DNA from 3 places in the Streptomyces sp. CNZ301 genome. Region 3 is predicted to be linked to each of the others. Evidence: riboswitches for the same ligand, from Rfam matches in the RefSeq annotation. Region 3 holds a riboswitch; each other region holds the start of a gene.

Region 1 (5,133 bases), 2.0 Mb from region 3:
CCCGGCCGGAGGGACGGGCGAGCGTTTTCTCGCGCGCGAAGCGCACGCGCACCGGCAGCAGGCCCAGCCCCTCCACGGTGCCGGCCCGCGACTCGATCTCGTCCTCGATCAGCTCGCCCAGCATCTGGAAGCCGCCGCAGATGCCGAGGACGGGCAGGCCTTCGGCCGCGCGGCTGCGCACCGCGTCCGCGAGTCCGCGCTCGCGCAGCCACGTCAGCGCCCGCACCGTGCCGCGGGTGCCCGGGAGTACGACCAGGTCGGCGTCGGTGAGTTCCTCGGGGCGGTCCGTGAACCGCACGACGACGCCGGGTTCGGCGGCAAGTGCGTCGACATCGGTGAAGTTCGACATCAACGGCACCGGCACGACCGCGATACGCAGCACGTCGCTGCCGTGCGCCGGGGCCGGCGCGGACTCGCGGACGGTGCCGCGGAGGGACACCCTCAGCCCGTCCTCCTCGTCGATGCCCAGCCCGTGCCGGAAGGGCAGCACGCCCAGTACGGGCCGCCCAGTCAGCCCGTGGAGCATCTCCAGGCCGGGCTCCAGCAGCCTCACGTCGCCGCGGAACTTGTTGACGACGTAGCCCGCGAGCAGTTCCTGGTCCTGGCCCGCCAGCAGCGCCGTCGTGCCGAAGAAGGAGGCGAAGACGCCGCCGCGGTCTATGTCCCCGACGACCACGACGGGCAGGCCGGCGGCCCTGGCCAGGCCCATGTTGACGATGTCGGTGCGGCGAAGGTTGATCTCGGCGGGGCTGCCGGCGCCCTCGCAGATCACCGCGTCGTGCGTGCGCCGCAGCTCGGCTAGGCAGTCCGTGACCGTGTCCAGCAGCCGCTCCTGCCTGCCGGAGTGGTAGCCGCCCGCGCTCATCTCGCCGACAGCCCTGCCGAGCAGCACGACCTGGCTGCTGCTGTCGCTCCCGGGCTTGAGCAGCACGGGATTCATCAGAGCCGTCGGCTCGGTGCGGGCGGCGGCAGCCTGCATGGCCTGCGCACGGCCGATCTCGGCGCCGTCCAGCGTCACGTACGAATTGAGCGACATGTTCTGCGCCTTGAACGGTGCGACCTTCAGGCCCTTGCGCGCCAGCCAGCGGCAGATGCCCGCCGTCACCACGCTCTTGCCCGCGTCTGAGGTCGTGCCCGCGACGAGCAGTCCGCCGCCGCTCCCGCGCGTGTCCCGGCCTCGCACGTGTCCGCCGGCCGTCCCGCCCGGCACGTGTCCGCCGTACTCACCGGCCGCCGTCATCGAGTCCGCCTCTCGGCCCGGCGTTTCCCGTCCGCCCGGCACTTCCTGCCGAGCGCACCGGCCACCGAGGTCACCAGCAGCGCCAGCGCGCCGACCCGCCGCGAGAGACGGACCGCTGCCGCGATGTCATCCGAACGCACGGCGCGGCCGGGGGAGTTGAGAACCGGCCGGTGCTCGATGCGTCCCCCGTAGGTGAGGGTGCCGCCCAGACGTACGCCCAGCGCGCCCGCGAACGCGGCTTCGACAGGGCCCGCGTTGGGGCTGGGATGCCTGTGCGCGTCGGCGCGCCAGGCACGCAGCGCCCCACGCGGCGACGGGCCGGCGAGCGCGGCCAGAGCGGCCGTCAGCCGTGCGCCCGGCCATCCGGCGGCGTCGTCCATGCGGGCTGCCGCCCAGCCGAAGCGCAGGTGACGCGGCGACCGGTGACCGAACATCGCGTCGAGCGTGTTGACCGCGCGGAAGGCGGCCATGCCGGGGGCCCCGGCGACCGCCCCCCACACCAGGGCGCCCACGACGGCGTCCGAGGTGTTCTCCGCCACCGACTCCACGACGGCCCGCGCGATGGCGTCCCGGTCCAGCGCCTGCGGGTCGCGGCCGCACAGATGCGGCAACAGCCGCCTCGCGCCCGCCACATCACCCTTCTCCAGGGCATCGGCGACGGCGAGGGCCTCCCGGCGCAGCCCGGTACCGCCCAGCACGGTCCAGGTCACCGCGGCGTCGACGAGGGTTGAGCCACCCGTGCCGCCGAGGATGCGTGCGGTGCGCGAGAGCGCGGCGACGGCGGAGACGGCGCCGGCGACGCTCAGCGCGGTGTGCAGGGCGCCGGCCCCTCTGTGGTCCCGCCACAGGGCGCGCTCGGCAGCGGCGGCGGCCCGGCCGAAGGCGGCGACCGGGTGCCCGCGACGGGGGTCGCCCAGCAGCGCGTCGCCCAGCTGACCGAGGGCCGCGCTGCAGATGTGGGCGCGATGAGCCCGCACCGTCAGCGTGCCGTCGTCGTGCCTCGGAGGAGCATGCCGGACCCGGTGCGGCCGCGGCGTTGAGCCGGCCCGCGCCGGACGCGGACGTTCACGCCGCCGCGGAGCCGGGCGGGGACGTGCGCGGCAGCGGCAGCCGTCGAGGAGCCGGACGCGGAGACGAACGCGGGCACGGAGACGAACGGGCGCATGGACGCGGGAGAGGCTGGCAAGCCACGCATGACGGAGTCCTCACTCAGGGTCCTCGCCCTGGTTCGACGTGCCGGCGACGAGAGTCTCCTGGCTCCCGGATCGCTGCGTCCCCCGGCCTTCCAGCCCTCGAACGAAGGGGCCGTGGCCGTCGGTTGGGGGTGCACTCCCCGGTGACAGTGGCGGGACCGCGCCGGATTCGCACCGGCTTCCTCTCCTGCCGCCGTTGGGCACTCGGCAGTCCACCACGTACCAGGAGGGGCGTCAACTCGCCCTTGACCTGCGACGGGAGAGTGTGAGCAGGCACACGGGACCCGCGCCGTGGCATGGGGAAGCAGCTGTACGGAGAAGCGGAGAAGGGGTACGGAGCGGTGCTCCGTACCCCTTCCGGTGCCGTTCCGGTGCCGGCGGCTGCTGTCAACGACCTTCCGGCGCCGAGTGGTTCAGGACGCGGCGGTGATGATGTAGATGCCGTACGCGACGGCCGCCGCGCACAGTGCGAAGCACGCGTACGCTCCGGTGCGCCCGAGTACGGACGTGTCACCGCCCTGCGAGCCACCCGCCTTGCCGGCGGACGCACCCACGATGCCGAGTGTGAACACGCCCACCAGGCCGACCGTGGCCACGAGGCTCACGCCGAATACCTCGCCGAGCGCTGCCCAGTCGATGTCCATAGCGTTTCCCTGTCTGCTCTCCGTGCCGGACCGTTCGATCCGCGGTCCGGGCGTCTGGTCCGGTTGTCTGGTTCCGGTTGTGACTGCTTGTCGTCGTGATGGCTCGCCGGGTCCGGCGCCGGTGCGTTGCCGAGTCCGCGGAACACACCGGCGGCCGGTCTAGCCGAGCGTGGAGGCCGCTTTCCTGGACTCCGTCTCGGCTTGCGGAGCCGGACTCGCCGTGCCGGCGCCCTCGGGGGTCCTCGCCGGGTCCCCGTTGCTGTCGGCCGTGGCGTGGACCGTGGCGGCCGCGGGCGGCGGCGCGACGGCATCCAGCGCGGCCGTGACGGCACCGGCCGGCTTGGGTCCGGAAGTCCCCGGCAGGGACACGTCGTTGACGTTCGTGTGGTCGACGGGCTGACGGCGCGAGAGCAGCCAGATGCCGCCGCTGATGGCGAGCGCGAGGACCGCCACCGTCGTGACGCCCCAGTCGCCCTGCTGTGCCAGTACCGCCGCCCCGGCGGCGACGAGTGCGGCGGCCGGCAGGGTCAGCCCCCAGCCCGCCACCATGCGGGCCGCCGTCGACCAGCGCACGACGCCGCCCTTGCGGCCGACTCCCGAGCCCATGATGGCGCCGGAGCACACGTGCGTCGTGGAGAGGGAGAAGCCGATGTGGGAGGAGGCGAGGATCGTGACCGCGGCGGAGGTCTGCGCGGCGAATCCCTGCGGAGGCTTGATGTCGGTGATGCCGTTGCCCATGGTGCGGATGATCCGCCAGCCGCCCAGGTAGGTACCGAGGGCGATGGCCAGGCCGGCCGAGACGATCACCCAGGTCGGCGGGTCCGACTGCGGGGCGATCACTCCGCCGGTGATCAGGGCGAGGGTGATGACACCCATGGTCTTCTGCGCGTCGTTGGTGCCGTGCGCCAGGGAGACCAGCCCGGCGGAGGTGATCTGCCCCGCGCGGTAGCCCTTGGCGGTGTGCTGCTCGTCGGCGTTGCGTGCCGCCCGGTAGGTCAGCCGCGTGGCGAAGAGAGCGGCGAGGCCGGCGACGAGCGGAGCGGCGATGGCAGGGATGAGCACCTTCATCACCACGGTGCCGCCGTTGACGGCGCCGATGCCGGCGGAGGCCACGGTGGCACCGAGGAGGCCGCCCATCAGCGCGTGGGAGGAACTTGAGGGAAGCCCGGCGAGCCAGGTCAGCAGATTCCAGATGATCGCTCCGACCAGCCCCGCGAAGATCACTTCGGGCCGGATGCCGGAGCCTTCATCGATGATTCCCGATGAGATGGTCTTGGCGACCTCGACGGACAGGAACGCCCCTACGAGGTTGAGGACCGCTGACATCGCCACCGCTGTCTTGGGCTTGAGTGCCCCGGTGGAGATGGTGGTGGCCATGGCGTTGGCCGTGTCGTGGAACCCGTTCGTGAAGTCGAACACCAGGGCCGTGACGATCACGATCCCGATGAGAAGCGTGATGTGTTCCATTCACCCAGGCACAATCAGCTCGATGGTTGATGTCCAGATGAACGTAGGAAGCAAGGGTGAACGGAAGATGAACTGCGGCGGGCTTCCGGGTGTCACCCCACGGGGTCTGTTGTGAGCGGCGTCACACACCCGTCCCACCGGTACCTCGGCCCTCCGCCACCGCCCCCTGGCGGCTCCGCGGCGGGGCCGGCGGAGAACGGCAGCAGAGGAGGAACAGGCCGTGGAGTCGGCTGAACTGCTCGGCGCCTGGCGGGAACTGGTGGACACCGCTCGACGTGCGGCGGCCGAGGGGCTCGTCGTGGGCACCTCCGGCAATCTCTCCGTGCGGGTGGGGGAGACGGTACTGGTGACCCCGAGCGGTCTCGCCTGTGATCGCCTCGGTGACGCCGAGTTGTGCGCCGTGGACCTCGAAGGGCGGCGCGCAGCCGGGAACCTGTCGCCGACCAGCGAACTCCCCATGCATCTTGCCGTCTACCGGCACACCGAAGCGCGTGCGGTGGTGCACACGCACGCGGTGCACGCCACCGCCGTCTCCACGCTTGTGCGCGAAGTCCCCGCCGTTCACTACATCACGGCCGAACTGGGAGGC
Region 2 (5,133 bases), 180 kb from region 3:
AGAGTCCGGTTCCGCTTTACCTTCCCGGTACCTGCTGCGCTGCAGGCGGCAGGGCGGGCAACTGAACCAGACTCATCCATGGAGCAATGGCTACAGGGCAGGCCTCCGCATCAGGACTGCCCTTGTGCCAGCGGGTGGTTGCTCCCCATCGACCTTCAAGGACACCGTGATGGCCGGTACTCTTCACCTACGCGCAGTCGACCGGTTCCCGCTCCAACTCGGCACCCACCTGTCCAGCAGAGCCCACCTTGTGATGCTCTTCGGCAAGGACAACCGCGTCACTGGTTGCGTCTTCGCCCGCGATGCGATGGGCGCCGATGTCTGTGACCCCGGTCCCGAGACCGTACTCGGGGCTCATGGTGGAACGCGCCATCTGTTTGATCTGTGCCGGCCCGTGGGTTTCCTGCTCACTCCCGCGCTGCAGTGCAGCCAAGCTGGCGGCGACGCACATGACTGATCCTGGAATTCACGCCGTGGCTTCTGTCCCCGATGGTCCACGATCAGCACAGCGCCGTGAGGCAGCCGCTGTGACCTTTCAGGACGCGTTTCAGCTGCCGGCGCTCCCCGCTTTCGTCTCCGAGGCACGGCGATGTGTCGTGGCGCGGTTGCGCGAGTGGGGTGCTCATGAAGACGTCTGCACAGACGCGGAGTTAGTGATCTCCGAACTCTTCACCAATGCCGTGCTCCACACCGACAGCGTGGAGATCGGCTACGGACTGCGCGTGACGGGGATGCAACTGCGTGTCGAGGTCGCAGACGAAGGGTGCCGGTCGAAGGAACAGCGCCTGCGGTCTGCCGCGTCCGAAGAGGAGAGCGGGCGCGGGCTGCTACTGGTCAAGGCCTTCTCGGAAACATGGGGAGTCCGGGCCCGTGAGAATGGTCAAGGCAGCGTGACATGGGCCGACCTCCCATATCGACCTGCGTCCGGAGGGATTCCACAGCCCCATCCGGACCGCCACACCAGATGAGGACGCCAATCCCCTGGCAGAGGTGGCAAGTTGGAGTTGCTGAGCTTCACCGCGAGATGTCGCCGACAACGATGAGGCCGGCTTCGACTTGCTGCGAACGTCGGCTGCGGTACGACGACACCACACAAGGGTCCTCAGCAGCTGCCCGGTTGGTCACAGAAGAGTCGCCCCTGTCCGCATCCCCGCCACGCCGGCTCCTTGCCTGAGCGAGACCCGGCGGGGCTCTCCGAGGGGAGATCCCCGGGCAGCGCGTAGTTCGTTGCCGAGCCTATGGAACGGCCTTTTACGTAGCCCCTTCCGTTGGATTCGGCGGACACGACGGAAACCCAGCACTACGCTGCGGCTGTGATTTTTTGCCACGGTCCTGCCAGCCGGGTGCTGTGGTGAACACCCCTTCCATCACCAGGTCAACGGCAGTGAGGGAGCGATGAAGGGTGTTTGAGAGGACCAGAGGGACCTATGTGGTCAACTCGTCGTCGATCGGGGATGTGGCGCCGCGTGAGCGCGCCGACTTCTGGACCGATCACGTCTCGTCCGTCCACTGTCGGATGGACCTGAGGTTCCCGCACGGCGACTCCTTCCGTGCCGGGACGATCCGCCAGCAGACGGATACCTATCAGCTCGCGAAGTGCTGGTCGGACAAGCTCGGATACCTCCGGACCCCGCAGCAGGTACGTCAGCACCCGGATGAGGACTACCGGTTCGTGATCATGCTCTCCGGGAGGGCTGTGCACCGTCAGGACGGCGAGGAAGCAGAGATGGTGCCCGGGACCGCGGGCCTGATCCCGGTGAACGGGTCGTACCAGACTCTCTACGATCGTTACGAGGGACTCAGCATGACCATCCCTGCTCACGAGGTGGACAGCCGGCTGAACCGGAAATCCCCGGTGACCGCGGGGCTTGACCTGGCATCAGGCCTGGGCCGCGTGGTCGGGGACATGGTGACCAGCCTGCACGAGGAACGGGACACCCTCACCACCAGCCAGTTCGATGCGGTGTCCGACCGGATCGTCGAGCTGTTGTGCATGCTTGTCGCGGGCGATGACCGCCCGGATGCGCCGGAGCATCTGGCCGAGGTGGAGGCCATGGTGCGCCGCCATGTGCGCGAGCACGCGGGCGACCCGGGTCTGAACGGCCAAGCGATGGCACGTGCGTTGGGATGGTCACTGCGGCAGATTCAGCTGGCACTGCAGCGCGCCGGCACCACGCCCCGTGAGCTGATCCGCGAGGAGCGCCTCAGGCTGATACGGGAACGCCTGCAGAACCCCGCCTATCAGCACGTGAGCATCACGGACCTGGCGTACGCGTCGGGATTCTCCTCTCCGAGCGCACTCAGCACTGCGTTCCGGAAGCGCTTCGGGATAAGCCCGCGCGAAATGCGGCATGAGGGGGACACTGACACCGCAGACGCTCAGAGGCCGTGCGGACAGGGCTAGATGACTGGGTATCAACAGTCCCAACTCCGATGACCGCGCAGCCGTCCCCCGGGCGCAGGGCGCATACACGGGGCCGCAGCAGCGGCGCGTGCCCGTCCACGACCGAGAGGCCTGAAGGCGCGACGTACTCGTCTGCCCGGAAGCGCCCTCCGGGATCAGGTCAGCAGGTCGTCGGGACTCAGCGTCGCGGCTTCAGCGCGGAGGTGACGTCTGTCGAGCACCCCTCTCCCTCGCTGCTGCGCATCGCTTGCCGCAGCCCTTCGTTGAAGTCTGGGACCAGCCGGGCCTCGCCCCTCGCAGCGGTTGCCATGGGGGACGCGAGCACGCTGGGACTGATGGCGCCCCTCGGGGGTGGGCAGCACCTGGATGGAATGATGGCCGATGTCATGGCGACGGCGGTCCGAGGAAGCCGGTGTGAATCCGGCGCGGTCCCGCCACTGTGATCGGCGAGCGGATCCCCGACAGGCCACTGCCCGAGGCGGGTGGGAAGGCCGGGACGAGCCTTGACCCGAGAGCCAGGAGACTCACGCCGTCGCCACCTCGACGTACCGGGGCGGACCTCCCCGGAGAGAGGAAGGGTTCGACGTGCCCGAGGCATCGGTCGACGAGACATCCGACGAAGCGGAGGCAGCGGAGACGGCCGGCCCTGCTCCGTGCCGGATAGTCGTGTGCCGGGACTGCTGCTGCGGCAGTCCCAAGGTGACCGGTCTGGATCACGCGGCGCAGACGGCTCGCCTGCGGGAGGAGGCACCTGTTCGCGTGTCCGACTGCCTGGACGTATGTGACCAGGCCAACGTCATCGTCGTACAGCCTTCCGCCGACGGCCGTGCCGCCGGCGCCCGACCCGTCTGGCTGGGGCTGGTCAACAGCCTGGACGCGACCGAGGACGTCACGGCCTGGGTGCGGGTGGGCGGTCCGGGCGTCGCTCCGCGGCCGGAGATCCTTGACCTGCACCTCATCACGCCGCCGCGACGGGTGCTTGCCGGGGATCGCCGCGCTGCGTCGCCGATCCGTGACCAGGGGCCGTGAGGCAGCCCTCGTTCGCCGCCGCGGAGACACTTCAGGTGCGGTGGAGTGCAGCCAGGCTGATCGGCGTCGCAGCGGTCGCTGAGACGTCCACGCCCTGAACGAGCGCACTACGGTCCTGGACGGTTCTCGTGCGGAGGTGCCGGAACGAGGCAGCGCCGATGACCTCGGCGTCTACCGGTAGAGGTCGGTGGCGAGAGCGATGGCGGTGTGGGCGGCCGGGTGGGTGTCGTGGGTGCGCCAGATGAGGTGGACGGGGACGGGCGCGGCGTCGCGCAGGGGGCGGTAGGTGATGCCGTCGCGGCGGTATTGAGCGGCGGTCGCCTGGGGGGTGATACCGACGCAGCGACCGGTCGCGATGGCGGCGAGCCAGTCGTCGATGTCGTGGGTGTACTCGATGGCTGGCTGAACGTCTCCGGGCCAGAGGTCCAGGGTGGTCGTCCCTGTGCGGCGGTCGATCGCGAGTGTCCGGCCGAAGAGTTCGTCCAGACGGATGCTGCGACGGCGGGCCCAAGGGTCGTCGGATGCCAACGCAACGCACCGGGCCTCGTGGCCGACCAGCGCGTATGACCACGGGGTGAGGTCCAGCGGGGCGCGGACGACGGCGAGGTCGCACCGTCCTTCGGCGAGGCCGCCGGTGGGGCTGTTGTGCCGGACCAGACGCAGTTCGGTCTCGGGGTGCTGTTCGTGCCAGCGGCGCTGGAATTCGGTGGTGTGGCGGCCGAATGCGGACCAGGCGTGGCCGATGTGGAGGCGGGTGTGGCCGGTGGTGGCTTCGCGGACGAGTTCGTCGGCGCCGGCGAGGAGGGCGCGCGCACGGGCCAGGACCCGCACACCCGTGGTGGTGGGGGCGACGGAGCGGCTGGTGCGGTGCAGCAACCGCACTCCGAGCACGCTTTCCAGAGCGGTGAGGGTCCGTGAAACGGCGGCTTGGGAGATGCCGAGTTCATGGGCGGCGTCCGTGAAGCTGCCGGTGTCGATGATGGTGATCAGGCAGCGCAGGTGTCTCAGCTCCAGCGCGCCGACCGTCTTCCGGGCGTCATCCATGCGTCCAGCGTATAGACGGGGCAGCGAATGCATTTTGCGTATGCCGCCTTGCGTCCCATCGTGTGGGCATGAAGCCTGCGTCCTCTGCTGTATCCGTCGCCCCGACTCCCGCCGCATCGCAGGCCGCGGACGTGCGCGGTCCCGGCCGTCCGGGGCGCTGGGGTGGGATGGCGCTGATGCTGGGCAGCGGACTGTCCAACCAGAGCGGAGCGGCCGTCGCGGCGCTGGGCTTCCCCGTGCTCGGGCCGGTCGGAGTGGTGGCGGTGCGCCAGTGGGTGGCCGCCGCCGTGCTCGGTGCCGTCGGCCGGCCGCGGTTGCGCCGGTTCACAGCGGCACAGTGGCGTCCGGTGCTGGGCCTGGCGTTGGTGTTCGCCGGGATGAACCTGTCCCTGTACGCGGCGATCGAGCGGATCGGACTGGGACTTGCCGTCACGCTGGAATTCCTCGGCCCGCTGACCGTGGCCCTCGCCGGCTCCCGCCGCCGGATCGACCTCATCGCCGCCCCGGCGGCAGCAGGAGCGGTGGCGGTACTCGCGCGCCCCACTCCCTCCACCGACTACCTGGGCATCAGCCTCGCACTGCTGGCTGCCGTCTGCTGGGGCTGCTACATCCTGTGCAACCGCACCGTCGGCGCCCGACTGCCCGGCCTGGAAGGA
Region 3 (5,133 bases):
CCTGGGTCACCTGGTTCCTGCTCGGCGGCGACCTGTACACGGCGTACACGTTCGTGGCGGTGCCGGCGGCCATCTACGCGGCGGGGGCCGCGGGCTTCTTCGCCGTCCCGTACACGATTCTCGTCTACCCGCTGATCTTCACCTTCCTGCCGCGGCTCTGGTCCGTCTCGCACCGCCACGGATACGTGACGACCTCGGACTTCGTGCGCGGCCGCTTCGGGTCCAAGTCGCTGGCGCTCGCCGTCGCCGTCACGGGCATCCTGGCGACGATGCCGTACATCGCGCTCCAGCTGGTCGGCATCCAGTCGGTGCTGGACGTCATGGGCATCGGCGGCGGCGAGTCGACGCACTGGTTCATCAAGGACCTGCCGCTGCTGATCGCGTTCGCGGTGCTCGCTGCCTACACCTACTCCTCCGGACTGCGGGCGCCGGCGCTGATCGCGTTCGTCAAGGACACGCTGATCTACATCGTCATCGCGGTGGCGATCATCTACATCCCCATCAAGCTGGGCGGTTTCGACGACATCTTCGCCAAGGCCGGCGACGCTCTCTCGCAGACCAACCCGGCCACGGGGAAGCCCAAGGGCGAGCTGGCCCCCAGCGCGCCCAACCAGTGGGCGTACGCGACGCTGGCGTTCGGGTCCGCGCTCGCGCTCTTCATGTATCCGCACTCGGTCACGGCGACGCTCTCCAGCGGCAGCCGCAACGTGATCCGCCGGAACACCACGATCCTGCCGCTGTACTCGCTGATGCTGGGCATGCTCGCGCTGCTGGGCTTCATGGCGATCGCCGCCGGGATCAAGGTCGAGAACGGGCAGCTGGCGATTCCGCAGCTCTTCGAGAACATGTTCCCGGACTGGTTCGCGGGCGTCGCGTTCGCCGCCATCGGCATCGGTGCGCTCGTACCGGCGGCCATCATGTCGATCGCTGCCGCCAACCTGTTCACCAGGAACATCTACAAGGACTTCCTCCGGCCCGATGCGACACCGGAGGAGGAGACCAAGGTCTCCAAGATCACCTCGCTGCTTGTGAAGGTCGGCGCCCTGGTGTTCGTGCTCGGCATGGACAAGACGGTGGCGATCAACTTCCAGCTGCTGGGCGGCATCTGGATCCTCCAGACGTTCCCGGCGCTCGTCGGCGGCCTCTTCACGCGCTGGTTCCACCGGTGGGCGCTGCTGGCGGGCTGGGCCGTCGGCATGCTCTACGGCACGATCACGGCGTACGGCGTCTCGTCGCCGGTGCAGAAGCACTTCGGCGGCCCCAACGACATCATCCCGGGCATCGGGGAGATGGGGTACATCGGCCTGACCGCCTTCGTGCTCAACGCGGTTGTCACCGTCGCGCTCACGTTCGTGCTGCGGGCCGTGAAGGCCCCGGAAGGCGTCGACGAGACGCAGCCGTCCGACTACACGGCGGACGCCGGGGACCCGGGCGTCAAGGAGGAACTGCCCTCGCCGACAGCCGCCTCCTGAGCCCGTCGACCAGCCGAGGACAGGTCCGCCGCACCCCACTGACAGACCCGTTGTCAGTGGGGTGCGGCATGCTCGCTCCATGGACATCACCATCAGAGCGGCGCGGGACGAGGAACTGGAGGACGTCGGCGAGCTGACGGCGCGGGCCTATCTCGAGGACGGGCTGCTGGACTTCGGTGAGGACGACCCGTATCTGGCGGTGCTGCGCGCCGCACGGCGCCGGGCACACCACACGGAGGTGCTCGTCGCACTCGACACCGCCTCGGAATCGGTGCTCGGCGCGGTCGCCTTCGTCGGGAACGGCGGGGAGTACGCGGACCTGGCCCGCACCGGCGAGGGCGAGTTCAGGATGCTCGCCGTACGGCCCGAGGGGCGCGGGCGTGGCGCCGGCGAGGCGCTGGTGCGGGCATGCGTCGGCCGGGCCCGCGAGTTGGGGCTGGAGCGGCTCGTGCTGTGCAGCCATGAGCGGATGACGACGGCGCACCGGCTGTACGGGCGCCTGGGGTTCGTCCGCGCGCCGGAGAGGGACTGGCAGCCCTATCCGAGGATGTGGCTGCAGGCCTTCAGCCTGGAATTGTGATCCGCGACTCCCCCGGCACAACATGTGGGGGCGAGTAGCGCATCCCGCTACTAGATGTATGCTCGTGCTCGCTGCCGCGCAGGGGAATCCGGTGCGAATCCGGAACTGTCCCGCAACGGTGTGCGATGTGCTGCTCTGCTCTGCCCGGTTGCTCTCTTCCGGCATGAGCTGCGATGGGCCGTCGTCGCGAGTCCGAGTACCTGCTGGTCGCGTCGAAAGACGTCCGGGTCCCGAGGGTTGGGCCGGTGGACGCCGCGAGGACTGCCGCGTCGCCGATGCGGCACACCTTTGTGCGCCCGCTTGTGCGCTCTCCCGGTGACCCGGTACCTGATCCGAGCGAGGGAGAGCACATCCCGTGACCATCGCACCCGCACCACGAGCCACGGCCCGGAGCGCGCCCGCAGCCACGCCCCGGCAGGCGCCGCCACCGGCCGACGACGGCGCACTGCTGCGCACCCTGACCGAGCTGACCGCCGACCTGCCGGGCACCGAGGCCGTGCGGGTCGCCGAGGCGGTGCTGCGCGGAGGGCGGCAGGGCGCCGGCGAAGCCGAGTTGCGGGCGCTCGCCGCCGAGGAGGCGGCCGGGCTCGTCGGCGAGGAGCCCGCGTACTCGCATCTCGCGGCCCGGCTGCTCACCCTCGCCATCCGCGACGAGGCCCGCGGCCAGGGCGCGGTGTCCTTCTCCTCCTCCGTCGCGACGGGGCACCGCGAGGGCCTGATCGCCGACCGTACGGCCGAGTTCGTACGGGCGCACGCCGAGCGCCTGGACGCGCTGGCCGAGGACGCGGTCGCGGGCGGGGCGGACGACCGCTTCGGCTACTTCGGGCTCCGCACGGTTCACTCGCGCTATCTGCTGCGCCACCCCACAAGCCGGCAGGTGATCGAGACACCGCAGCACTTCCTGCTCCGCGTGGCCTGCGGCCTGGCCGCGGACGAGTCGGCGCGGGCTGCCGACGAAGTGGCGGAGCTCTACGCGCTGACGAGTTCGCTCGCCTATCTGCCGTCCTCCCCCACGCTCTTCAACTCCGGTACGCGGCACGCCCAGATGTCCTCCTGCTACCTGCTGGACTCGCCGAAGGACGAACTCGACTCGATCTACGAGCGCTACCAGCAGGTCGCACGGCTGTCCAAGCACGCGGGCGGCATCGGGCTGCCCTACTCCCGCATCCGTGCACGCGGTTCGCTGATCCGCGGCACCAACGGGCACTCCGGCGGCATCGTGCCGTTCCTGCGCACCCTGGACTCCTCCGTCGCCGCCGTGAACCAGGGCGGCAGGCGCAAGGGGGCCGCCTGCGTCTACCTGGAGACGTGGCACGCGGACATCGAGGAGTTCCTGGAGCTCCGCGACAACACGGGCGAGGAGGCCCGGCGCACGCACAACCTCAACCTCGCGCACTGGATTCCGGACGAGTTCATGCGGCGCGTGGAGGCCGACACCGACTGGTCGCTCTTCTCGCCGGCCGACGTGCCGCGGCTCACCGACCTGTGGGGCGAGGAGTTCGACGCCGCCTACCGCGAAGCCGAGGCGGCGGGCCTCGCCGTGCGGCAGGTGCCCGCCCGTCAGCTGTATGCGCGCATGATGCGCACCCTGGCGCAGACGGGGAACGGCTGGATGACGTTCAAGGACACCTCCAACCGCACCGCCAACCAGACCGCCGGGCCGGGCCGCATCGTGCACTCCTCGAACCTGTGCACGGAGATCCTGGAGGTCACCGACGACGGCGAGACGGCCGTCTGCAACCTGGGGTCCGTCAACCTGGCCGCGCACCTGAGCGAGTCCGGTTCCGGCGAGATCGACTGGGAACGCCTGGACGCCACCGTCCGTACGGCGGTGACGTTCCTCGACCGCGTCGTGGACATCAACTTCTACCCGACGGATCAGGCGGAGCGCTCCAACTCCCGCTGGCGGCCCGTCGGTCTGGGCGTGATGGGCCTCCAGGACGTCTTCTTCCGGATGAGGCTGCCCTTCGACTCCGAAGCGGCGCGCGAGCTGTCCACCCGGATCTCCGAACGGATCATGCTCGCGGCCTACGAGACCAGCGCGGACCTCGCCGAGCGGCACGGGCCGCTGCCCGCCTGGCACGAGACACGTACGGCGCGCGGCGTGCTGCATCCCGACCACTATCCGCACACCGAGCAGACCTGGCCGGAGCGCTGGTCCGCGCTGCGCAGCCGCATCGCCCGGACCGGGATGCGCAACGCGCTGCTCCTCGCCGTCGCGCCGACCGCCACCATCGCGGCGATCGCCGGCGTGTACGAATGCATCGAGCCCCAGGTCTCCAACCTCTTCAAGCGCGAGACGCTCAGCGGGGAGTTCCTGCAGGTGAACGCCTATCTGGTCGCGGAGTTGAAGCGGCTCGGGCTGTGGGACGAGCGCACCCGTGAGGAACTGCGCGAGTCCAGCGGCTCGGTGCAGGACATCCAGCGGATTCCGGAGGACGTCCGCCGGCTCTTCCGCACGGCCTGGGAGCTGCCGCAGCGTTCCCTGATCGACATGGCCGCCGCCCGCACTCCCTACCTCGACCAGAGCCAGTCGCTGAACCTGTTCATGGCGGCGCCGACGATCGGCAAGCTCAGCTCGATGTACGCCTACGCCTGGAAGAGCGGCATCAAGACCACGTACTACCTGCGGTCGCGCCCGGCGACGCGCATCGCCCGCGCCGCGGGCGGCACCGGTACCGGCACCGGCACCCGCACAAGCACGAACACCGAGACGGAGACGGGGACGCCCCCCGCCGTCCCCGGCCGACGGGCGGCGACGTCCGGAGACGACGCGGTCACCTGTTCCCTGGAGAACCCCGAGTCCTGCGAGGCATGCCAGTAATGACAAGCGCCGAGAACACCCGTAGCGGCCCCGCCGGGAACCTGCTCGACCCGGGCTTCGAGCTGACGCTGCGCCCGATGCGCTATCCCGCCTTCTACGACCGCTACCGCGACGCCATCAAGAACACCTGGACCGTCGAGGAGGTGGACCTGCACTCCGACGTCTCCGACCTCGCCAAGCTGACCCCGGGCGAACAGCACATGATCAGCCGTCTCGTCGCGTTCTTCGCCACGGGTGACTCGATCGTGGCGAACAAT

Evidence for each region. A riboswitch is a leader RNA that binds a small molecule or an ion and turns the genes downstream of it on or off. The one in region 3 is predicted to bind cobalamin.
Region 1: linked by a shared signal. The riboswitch ahead of EV375_RS04540 (hypothetical protein) and the one ahead of EV375_RS12800 (ribonucleoside-diphosphate reductase subunit alpha) in region 3 are both predicted to bind cobalamin.
Region 2: linked by a shared signal. The riboswitch ahead of EV375_RS12075 ((2Fe-2S) ferredoxin domain-containing protein) and the one ahead of EV375_RS12800 (ribonucleoside-diphosphate reductase subunit alpha) in region 3 are both predicted to bind cobalamin.

The regions. Positions count from the first base shown of each region.
Region 1 is NZ_SHLG01000001.1:994,555-999,687, reverse strand. Features, by position in the region: gene EV375_RS04550 (cobyric acid synthase) at 1-1,240, opposite strand, end outside; gene EV375_RS04545 (cobalamin biosynthesis protein) at 1,237-2,217, opposite strand; gene EV375_RS04540 (hypothetical protein) at 2,220-2,435, opposite strand; cobalamin riboswitch at 2,488-2,617, opposite strand; gene EV375_RS04535 (hypothetical protein) at 2,847-3,077, opposite strand; gene EV375_RS04530 (inorganic phosphate transporter) at 3,237-4,544, opposite strand; gene EV375_RS04525 (class II aldolase/adducin family protein) at 4,765-5,133, shown strand, end outside.
Region 2 is NZ_SHLG01000001.1:2,818,209-2,823,341, reverse strand. Features, by position in the region: gene EV375_RS12090 (hypothetical protein) at 188-451, opposite strand; gene EV375_RS12085 (ATP-binding protein) at 528-968, shown strand; gene EV375_RS12080 (AraC family transcriptional regulator) at 1,403-2,404, shown strand; cobalamin riboswitch at 2,763-2,952, shown strand; gene EV375_RS12075 ((2Fe-2S) ferredoxin domain-containing protein) at 2,990-3,433, shown strand; gene EV375_RS12070 (LysR family transcriptional regulator) at 3,605-4,477, opposite strand; gene EV375_RS12065 (EamA family transporter) at 4,645-5,133, shown strand, end outside.
Region 3 is NZ_SHLG01000001.1:2,998,862-3,003,994, forward strand. Features, by position in the region: gene mctP (monocarboxylate uptake permease MctP) at 1-1,472, shown strand, start outside; gene EV375_RS12795 (GNAT family N-acetyltransferase) at 1,552-2,052, shown strand; cobalamin riboswitch at 2,090-2,274, shown strand; gene EV375_RS12800 (ribonucleoside-diphosphate reductase subunit alpha) at 2,408-4,876, shown strand; gene EV375_RS12805 (ribonucleotide-diphosphate reductase subunit beta) at 4,876-5,133, shown strand, end outside.